Regions from separate parts of the Mesorhizobium sp. WSM4307 genome, predicted to be linked through region 3. Evidence: predicted binding sites of a transcription regulator. Region 3 holds the regulator's gene; each other region holds the start of a gene.
The links. Region 3 encodes PhoB, which activates phosphate uptake and scavenging genes when phosphate is short. Its sites were predicted from a motif close to TGTCATNNANCTGTCAT; they were not measured.

Region 1: a site for PhoB is predicted at 1,667-1,683, ahead of FJV83_RS11175 (esterase-like activity of phytase family protein). Genes of this name have one in related genera too.
Region 2: a site for PhoB is predicted at 1,453-1,469, ahead of FJV83_RS15010 (ceramide glucosyltransferase). Genes of this name have one in related genera too.

What each region holds. Positions count from the first base shown of each region.
Region 1 covers NZ_VFTB01000004.1:238,368-241,641, reverse strand. The annotation lists gene FJV83_RS11185 (trimethylamine methyltransferase family protein) at 1-1,228, opposite strand, end outside; gene FJV83_RS11180 (glycine cleavage T C-terminal barrel domain-containing protein) at 1,240-1,530, opposite strand; gene FJV83_RS11175 (esterase-like activity of phytase family protein) at 1,800-3,269, shown strand.
Region 2 covers NZ_VFTB01000005.1:490,386-493,659, forward strand. The annotation lists gene FJV83_RS15000 (Hsp33 family molecular chaperone) at 1-919, shown strand, start outside; gene apaG (Co2+/Mg2+ efflux protein ApaG) at 957-1,349, opposite strand; gene FJV83_RS15010 (ceramide glucosyltransferase) at 1,578-2,729, shown strand; gene FJV83_RS15015 (O-succinylhomoserine sulfhydrylase) at 2,763-3,274, opposite strand, start outside.
Region 3 covers NZ_VFTB01000010.1:105,481-108,754, forward strand. The annotation lists gene pstB (phosphate ABC transporter ATP-binding protein PstB) at 1-216, shown strand, start outside; gene phoU (phosphate signaling complex protein PhoU) at 242-949, shown strand; gene phoB (phosphate regulon transcriptional regulator PhoB) at 969-1,658, shown strand; gene FJV83_RS24295 (hypothetical protein) at 1,747-2,010, opposite strand; gene FJV83_RS24300 (ROK family protein) at 2,100-3,274, opposite strand, start outside.

The DNA.
Region 1 (3,274 bases), on a different contig from region 3:
AAAGCTCGGCAATCGACTGCACAGCCTCGATGTCGGTGATCAGCTTCTCGAAGGAGACGCTCAGGCCGCCCTCCAGCCAGCCCGCGGCGTGGACGCAGACGGTGGCGCCGGCAAGCACCGAGCCCCAAAGGGCGAACTGCGACTCATGGGCGGCCTGCGCATCGGAAATGTTGGCGGCACTGCCGGCGCCCGAACGCCAGGGAAGACCGATGAAGCGTGCCAATTGGCCGGCCCCCAGTGTCGCCTTGACGTGCTCGGGCGTGCCGAACGCCGGAGCGCCCGACTTCATGTCGACATTGGAGGAGAAGGAACCGTAGAGCACGGGTGCGCCGGGACGCACGATCTGCGCCAGTGCCAGACCGGCCAGCGCCTCGGCATGCTGCAGCGTCAGCGCGCCGGCGACCGTGATCGGCGCCATCGCGCCTGCCAGGCAGAACGGCGTGATGACCAGGACCTGCCCGGCGCGGGCGAAGTCGATGATGCCTTGCGCCATCGGAATGTCGAGCTGGCGCGGTGAATTGGTGTTGATGATGGTGTAGCAATGGGCGCCAGCGCGGAATTCATCCTCCGACAGCCCGCGCGTCAGCCGGATCATCTCGAAGCCATCCTCGACCTGCGGCGTGCCGCGCGCGAAGACAAAGGGGAACTTGTCGGACAGCGTCAACTGCGCGCGGTTGATGGCATAGTGGCGAAAACGGTTGTCGACATCCTGCGGCTCGATGCAGGGGCAAAGCATGTGCAGTACGTCGAAATGCTGGATGAGCTTGGTCAATTCCTCGAAGGCGCCGAGCGTTCCCGGCCGGCGGCCGCGTTCGAGATCGGTGACGTTCGGCGCGCCAGCGCCGGCGAGGAACGTCATCGAGCCGAGTTCGAGCAAAAGATCGCGGCTGCGGTCGCCCGCCAGCGCTGGAATTGATTTTGGCGCCGAGGCCAATGCCGCGGCCACGATGTCGCGGCCGATGCGCACCATGTCGGTGTCCGGCTCCACAAGCGCACCGGCGCGGGCGAAAATCTCCCGCGCCTGTGGCAAGAGCACCTTGATGCCGAGTTCCTCCAGCACACGCAGCGCCGTGTCGTGGATGGAAGCCACCTGGTCATCCGAAAAGATCGGCTGCGGCAAGAACGGGTTCTTCAGCGACCGGTAGTTGGGCCGGCGGCTGCTTTCGCTGCCGGCTTCGCCCGTGCGTCCACGCCGGCGCTCGCGCCTGCTGTCTCGTGCCTCGATCATCGAAATCCTCCTCATTGCCGCATCGCCTTGCCCGAGGGATCGTAGAGCGCCGGCTCGACGACGCGAGCCGGCCGTTCGACGCCGACAATGTGCACCGAAAGCGCCGTCCCCTCCTCGGTAAAATCGGCGTCGACCAACGCCAGCGCGACGCTCCTGCCGATCGTGTAGCCAAAGCCGCCCGAAGTGACGAAGCCGACGCGCCGGCCATCACGCCAGACCGGCTCGAAGCCGCCGGCGTCGGCCCGATGACAACTGCGCGGTTGTGCGACTTGAAGGCCTCCCTCCCGGTCTGTCAGAAGCACACCATATGCGCACTAGACATAAGTGTCCAGTACGGCACTTGCACACCCCAACGGATGCGTGGAGATCATCCATTCTTCCGCCAGAGCGCGTGTTTTTCTCGGCCTGTGAACACGCCGGCGTTCAGGCATGCCGCACTGTCACGCAAGCATCATGTTCGCGCCGTAGACCGCTTTCCCGGGGGGGGCGCGCGGCATCATCGATGTACCGCCTCTTTCAGCTTTTTTGCTCTTCGGCCGCTCCGGCACATCTGTCACAAAGAGGATCATCCATGAAACATCTGCACCGACCCGCCTGGATCGGCGTCGCTCTGGCCTTGTTCACCGCGCTCACGCCGGCGCTTGCCGACAGCACCGCGACAGTCGGCGGCCCGGTCAACAAGGGCCTAGTCGGCGTCGGCCGCATCCCGGCCGCACAGCGCGACAAATTCGGCGAGACGTTCGGCTCGGGTTCCGGCATGGCGATCGACACATCGAGCTGGACGCGTGATGCGGGCACCTACAAGGGTTCGCTCTGGCTGCTGCCGGATCGCGGCTACAATGTCGCCGGCACCACCGACTACCGGCCGCGCCTCAACACGATCGGCATCGAGTTCACGCCGGCAGCAGCAGGCGCCGCTGGCCAGGAACAGACCGAAGTCAAGGCGACGCTCACCGACACCATGCTTCTCACCGACGACAAGGGCGCCGATGCCACCGGGCTCGATCCGCTGTCGGATGTGCGTGCCGCCGCAGGCGACATGCCGATGCTGCCCGCCGCCACCAATGGCAAGCTCGCCCTCGACAACGAGGCGATCGTGCGCCTGCCGGACGGCTCGATGTTCATCTCCGACGAATATGGCCCCAACATCTACCGCTTCTCGGCGCAGGGCCGCCTGCTGTCGGCGACCCAGCCGCCGGCGGCCCTGGTGCCGATGCGCAAGGGCGCGCCGAACTTCTCCTCGGACAATCCGGGTCCAGGTGCCGCCGAGCCCGATCCGAAGGATCCCGAGACCGGCCGCCAGAACAACCAGGGTCTCGAAGGCACGGCGATGACGCCGGACGGCAAGTTCCTGATCGCCGTGCTGCAGTCGGCGACCCGGGAGGATGGCGGCGATTCAGGTTCGACCCGGCAAAACACCAGGGCGCTGGTCTATGACGCTTCCGACCTCGCCCATCTCAAGCTGGCGCATGAATATGTCGTTCCGCTGCCGGTGTTCAAGGACGCCAAGGGCAAGACCAAGGTCGCCGCGCAAAGCGAGATCGTGGCGCTGTCGGACACGTCCTTCCTGATGCTGACGCGCGACAGCGGCAACGGCCAGGGCGTCAAGGGCGACAGCTCGCTTCTGCGCCAGGTCTTTGTCGTCGACGTTTCGGCCGCAACCGACATCGCGGGCAGCCCTTTCGACGCCGCCGACAAGCCGGTCGCGCCCAAGGGCGTGCTCGATCCGTCGGTGATGCCGGCCAGGCTGACGCCGTTCATCGACATCAACGACAATGCGCAGCTCAACCGCTTCGGCCTGCACAATGGCGCGCCGAACGACCACAACAACCTGTCCGAGAAGTGGGAAGCAATGTCGCTGGCCAGCGTGCTCGATCCACAGCAGCCCGACGACTATTTCCTGTTCGTCGCCAATGACAACGACTTCCTCGCCCAGGACGGTTTCCAGGTCGGCGCCCCCTACAAGGTCGATGACGGCGCCAATGTCGACACCATGTTCCTGGTCTATCAGGTCACGCTTCCCGGCCTCGCCAGGAAATAATCAGT
Region 2 (3,274 bases), on a different contig from region 3:
CGGCCCGCTCGACGTGCGCGGCCGTACCGTGCAACTCGGGCCGATGCTCGACGCCATTCTCAGCCGCCACGATTATCCCGAGCCGGTCGCCCGCCTGCTGGCGGAAGCCTGTGTGCTGACGGTGCTGCTCGGCACCTCGCTCAAATTCGAGGGCAAGTTCATCCTGCAGACCCGCACCGATGGGCCGGTCGACATGCTGGTGGCGGATTTCACCACGCCGTCGGCGCTGCGTGCCTATGCGCGCTTCGATGCCGATCGCCTCGAGGCACTGGTCGCCGCAGGCGAAACGTCCCAGCAGACACTGCTCGGCGGTGGCGTGCTGGCACTGACCATCGACCAGGGCGCCCATACGCAGCGCTATCAGGGTATCGTCCAGCTCGACGGCGAAACGCTGGAAGACGCGGCGCGCACCTATTTCCGCCAGTCGGAGCAGATCCCGACGGATATCAGGCTGTCCGTGGCCAAGCTGTTGACGCCCGGCGTCGGCGGCGCGCGCGAACAATGGCGCGCCGGCGGTATCCTGGCGCAGTTCCTGCCGCAGGCGTCCGATCGCATGCGCGTTCCGGACCTGCACGGCGGCGATGGCGATCCGCGCGAGGAGATCCATGATCCCACCGACAATTCCTGGCAGGAATTGCTGGCGCTGCTCGGCACCATCGAGCCGACTGAGCTGATCGATCCGACGATCGGTACCGAACGGCTGCTCTATCGCCTGTTCCACGAGCATGGCGTGCGGGTTTTCGGCGGCGTTCCCGTCGCCGACCAGTGCTCATGCTCGCGCGACAAGATCCGCGGCATCCTCGAGGGCTTCTCCGCGCAGGAGATCAAGGACAGCACCGAGGATGGCGGCATCCACGTCGCCTGCGAATTCTGCTCGACACAGTACGACTTCGATCCGGCGGAATTTGCCGCGCAATAAAGCCAGTCCTTCTCCTCGTAAAACGGGGAGAAGGACGCTAATTCACCGTACGCCTGGTCCCCGGCAGATCCAGCGAAAATGCCGGGATGGCGATGTCGAAAGTCTCGCCGCGCTTGTTGCGCATCGTGTAGTGCCCGACCATGATGCCTGATGGCGTCGAGAGCGGGCAGCCGGACGTGTATTGATAGCTGTCGCCGGGATTGAGTTCGGGCTGGTCGCCGACGACACCCGGGCCACGCACTTCCTCGACCCTGCCGGCACCGTCGGTGATGTGCCAATAACGCGACAGAAGCTGCACGAATTCGTCCGACTGGTTGTCGATCGTTATCTGATAACCCCAGACATAGCGGTTCTCGGAAGGATCGGAGCGGTCCTCGAGGTAGAACGGCCTGACCTGCACTTCGATGTTGCGCGTGACGGCGCGGTACATAAGCGGCTCCAAAACGATCCGATACCTTTCGGCGCTCCCGGCGAGCAGATCAACGAGCGCGTCTTGTCGCGCCTCGTCTTGAAACGCAGGTGCCGGCAAAGAATGTCATTTAAGTGACACATGACAATGATGGGGTGCGCCGACCAATGCCGGGCGACTCGGGCGCTCTGTCGAACTGTCGAAAACGGCCGCCACACCGGCTGGTTTTTCTGGAGTGACCGGATCTCGATGGAACTCACCCTCATAACCGCCTCGCTGTCGTCCGCTCTCATTGCCTCAAACCTCGCCAGCATCCTGCTCGCCGCCTCACAGCTGAGACGGCGCACCGCGATCGCACCGCCGGTCGGCAAATCGCCGCCGGTATCGATCGTCATACCCTCGCGCGGCGTCGAGCCGTTCACGCAGGAGACGCTGGAGCGCGCCTTCTCGCTCGACTGGCCGCGCTACGAGCTGATCTTCTGCGTTGCCCATGGCGACGATCCGGTGGTCAGGTTGATCCGCGCCGCCATTGGCCGCTTTCCAAAAGTGCCGGCCCGGCTGTTGATCGGTGACGACCGCGTCAGCGCCAATCCCAAGCTCAACAATTGCGTCAAGGGTTGGGAAGCCGCGCGGCACAACTGGGTCGTCCTCGCCGACTCCAACGTGCTGATGCCGAGAGACTACATCCAGCATCTGATGGCGGCGTGGCAGCCGGATACCGGCCTTGTCTGCTCGACACCGATCGGCTCGCGGCCGGAGGGCTTCTGGGCCGAGGTCGAATGCGCCTTCCTCAACACGCTGCAGGCCCGCTGGCAATATGCCGGCGAGGCGCTCGGCCTTGGCTTTGCCCAGGGCAAGAGCATGCTGTGGAACAAGCCGATGCTGGATGCCAATGGCGGCATCCGCGCGCTGGCCGCCGAAATCGCCGAGGACGCCGCCGCGACCAAGCTGGTCAATGGGCTTGGCCTATGCGTCAATCTCGTCGCGGCACCCTTCGAGCAGCCGCTTGGCAGGCGCACGCTTGGCGCGATCTGGTCACGCCAGGCCCGCTGGGCGCGCCTGCGCCGCGTAACCTTCCCGCGGTTCTTCGCGCCGGAAATCCTGACGGGCGCGGTGGTGCCGCTGGCGCTTGCGCTGGTTGCGGCGGCAAGCGCCGGCTTCAGCCTGCCGCTGACGGCCATCGCCGTGCTGGCGGCCTTTTATCTACCGGAATGCGCCCTGGCCTGGTCCAAGGGCTGGCACCTGTCGCCGCGCACGGTCGCGGCGATGATTGCGCGGGACTTGATGCTTCCAACCATGTGGGCGCGCGGCTGGCTCGGCGGCGCCGTCGACTGGCGCGGCAATGCGATGATCATCGGCACCAAGGCCGCCGAACTGGAAGAGGCGTCGTCGCGCGCCTGATCGCGGCGCGGACGACGCTGCCTCGACGGCTCCCTATTTGGCGCCCTTCAGCGCCTGGGCGATGTCTTCCAGAAGGTCGTCGGTATCCTCCAGGCCGACCGACAGCCTGAGCGTTCCTGGCCCGATGCCGAGTTCGGCGCGCGCCTCTTCGCTCAAATTCTTGTGCGTGGTCGTCGCCGGATGGGTGATCAGGCTCTTGGCGTCGCCGAGATTGTTCGAGATCAGCACGATGTCGAGCGCGTTCTGCAGGGCGAAAGCCGCCTGCTTGCCGCCCTTGACGTCGAGGCAGATCAGCGTCGAGCCGCCCGACATCTGCTTCTTGACGATCTCGGCCTGCGGATGGTCGGCGCGGCCGGGATAGATGACGCGGGCAATCTGCGGCTGCTCGGCGAGGAAATCCGCGATCTTGCCGGCGCTCTCCGTCTGCTGGCGCACACGCAGCGGCAGCGTCTCCAGGCCCTTCAGCAGCGTCCAGGCGTTGAAGGGCGACAGGCTGGGGCCGGTGTGGCGGAAATAGTCATGCAAATTCTCGTCGATCCACTTCT
Region 3 (3,274 bases):
CTGTCGACCGCCAAGATCGAGGAGCTGATCGACGAGCTGCAGGCCGACTATACGATCGTCATCGTCACCCACAACATGCAGCAGGCGGCGCGCGTCTCGAAGCAGACCGCCTTCATGTATCTGGGCGAACTGGTCGAATTCGACCGCACCGAGAAGATCTTCACGTCGCCCCGCGAGAAGCGCACGCAAGACTACATAACCGGCCGCTTCGGCTGATCGCACGCATACGAGGACCAGGATCATGGCCGAACACACAGTCGCAGCCTTCGACGAGGATCTCGGACAGATCAGCAGGCTGATCAGCGACATGGGCGATCTCGCCGGCTCGATGGTCGGCGGCGCCACCAAGGCGCTGCTGAACTCCGACAATGCGCTCGCCCAGCGCGTCGTCTCCGACGACGCCATCATGGATGCGCGCCAGCGCGAACTCGACGACCGCGCCATCACGCTGATCGCCAAGCGCCAGCCGATGGCCGACGATCTGCGCCATGTCGTCGGCTCGATCCGCATGGCCGGCGACCTCGAACGCATTGGCGACCTTGCCAAGAACATCGCCAAGCGCGTCGGTACTGTCGGCCTCAGCGCCACGCCGCGCGACCTGTCGCATTCCATCGACGCCATGGCGCAGCTGGTGCTGATCCAGGTGCAGGGCGTCATCGAGGAGTATGCGGCGCGCGATGCCGCGGCACTGGCGAAGCTGCGCGCCGACGATGAGCGCATCGACGTCAAATACACCTCCGTCTTCCGCGAACTGCTGACCTATATGATGGAAGATCCGCGCAACATCACGGCTTGCACGCATCTGTTGTTCTGCGCCAAGAATCTCGAACGCATCGGCGACCACGTGACCAATATCGCCGAGAATGCGTACTATGTCCTGACCGGCACGCAGCTGCCCGCCAACCGTCCAAAACAGGACGAGACGGCGATGTCGGCGCCGGCGGCCTGAGCGCAGGGGTAACCAACCGATGATCGCACCACGCATCATGGTGGTGGAGGACGAGGAGCCGCTCGGCGTGCTCCTCCGCTACAATCTGGAATCGGAGGGTTACCAGGTCGAGGTGGTGACACGCGGCGACGAAGCCGAAATCCGCCTGCAGGAGAACGTGCCCGACCTGCTCGTGCTCGACTGGATGGTGCCGGCGGTATCCGGCATCGAACTCTGCCGGCGATTGCGGATGCGGCCCGAGACCGAGCGGCTGCCGATCATCATGCTGACCGCGCGGGGCGAGGAAAGCGACCGTGTACGCGGGCTTTCCACCGGCGCCGACGACTATCTGGTCAAGCCGTTCTCGACGCCGGAATTCATGGCCCGCATCAAGGCGCTGCTGCGCCGCGCCAAGCCGGAAGTGCTGTCCAGCGTGCTCAAGGTCGGCGATATCGTGCTCGACCGTGAATCGCACCGGGTCTACCGCAAGAAGAGCGAGATCCGGCTCGGGCCGACCGAATTCCGCCTGCTCGAATTCATGATGCGCCATCCTGGCCGCGTGTTCTCGCGCAGCCAGCTGCTCGACAATGTCTGGGGCGAGACGATCTACATCGACGAGCGTACCGTGGACGTGCATGTCGGCCGGTTGCGCAAGGCGGTCAACAATGGTCGCATGCCGGATGTCATCCGTACCATTCGTGGGGCGGGCTACGCGATCCGGGAAGACTAGAGCTTGCCTCATCCCGATAAAATCGGGATGAGGCTCCAAGATCGAAACTCCAATCAGCAGGTAGTCGCCAATGCCGTGAAGAGGGTGATCAGCGGACTTCGACTTCTCCCAACAGATGTTGCCGCCTCATCTCCTCTTCGACCCATACAGCAACGCGCTGGAGCTTTGAATGTTTGATGTCTCGAATGATCAGCTGCGTAGTGGCCGCGTCGACCTCGCCGATAATAATTTCGCCCCAGCCGTTGGTTCGCAGGAAGCGGTAGACGTCCTCGCCGAAGTTGCGAACACGATGGACGAGGCCGTAAAACTCGGCCTGATCTATGTTGAAGTTGATCACCAACGAACGGGACATCAGCAGATCATACAGGCAGACACATTGCCAATTGATGTCGCAACGGGCCGAACGCGGTCGTTCAGAATGATCGAGTTTCGCCCTGACCGTCAGGCAACGTTCTTTCCGGCACCCGTTCTTGCCTGCACGCCCGGCGCGAAAATCTCCTGGTCGACGAAGGTCAGCGCGCGCATGGCGCAACCTTCGCGGATCAGCGGCAGTTCGTTCGGTTCGGTGTCGAAGGAGATCGATTCCGAGTGCTGACCACCGGCGGTCTGGGCGATCGCCTCGCGCAATGCCGGCTCGATCAGATCGAAGGCGGCGGCGCTGACGCCGACCATGGCAACGGGCGCCGGATCGATCAGCGCGAACAGGCTGCCGAGGCCGTAACCCAGTGCCTCGCCGGCCTTGCGATAGGCTTCGCGCTCGGGCCCGTCCCGTTCCCGTGCCGTCGCGGCCAGCGCCCGCATCTGCGCGTCGCTGACATCGGCCACCGGCTCGGTGTCCTCGCCGAGCTGCCTGGCATTGCGCCAGATGGCGTAATTGCCGGCATAGGCCTCGACACAGCCGCGCCGCCCGCAGCGGCAGAGCGCGCCGCCGGGCCGATGGATCATGTGGCCGAACTCGCCGCCCGAGGAATGGGTGCCGGTGAACAGCTCGCCCTTCAGCACCAGCCCCATGCCGATGCCGTGCGAAAGCAGGATGGCGATGAAGTCGTCGCGGTAGCGCTCGGGATCGCGCCTGCGCAGCGCCACCGCCATCATGTTGCAGTCGTTTTCCATGGTGGCGGGGATGCCGAACTCGGCTTCGAGTATGTCGGCGAAGGCGATGTCGGTCTGCGGCGTGATCGGCGACCACAGCATCGCCCGGGCCTCGGTATCGGTGATGCCCTGGATCGCCAACGCGATGCGGGCGACGCTGCGCACGTCAATGTCGGGATCCTCGAGGCGCCGCCTTACGATGGCCACGCATTCGCCGATCAGCGCCTCGCGCGACATGGTCAGCGTGTCCAGCCGGCGCTGTTCTTCCGATATCACCTGGCCGGCATAGTCGATGACTGCGACCGACAGGAAATTCAGCGACAGCACCACGGTCATCACAGCCGCGGCCTCCGGAGTGAGGCCGAGGCCGACCTGCGGCCTGCCGCGTTTCAGCGCGCCGGCCTCGCTCGGCTTGCCCTCGGCCAGGATGCCTTCGCCGATCAGGTCTGAGGAAATCGCCGATATGGTCGAATGGCTGAGGCCGGTGGTCGCGGCGATCTCGGTGCGTGAGGGCCGGCCAGCCT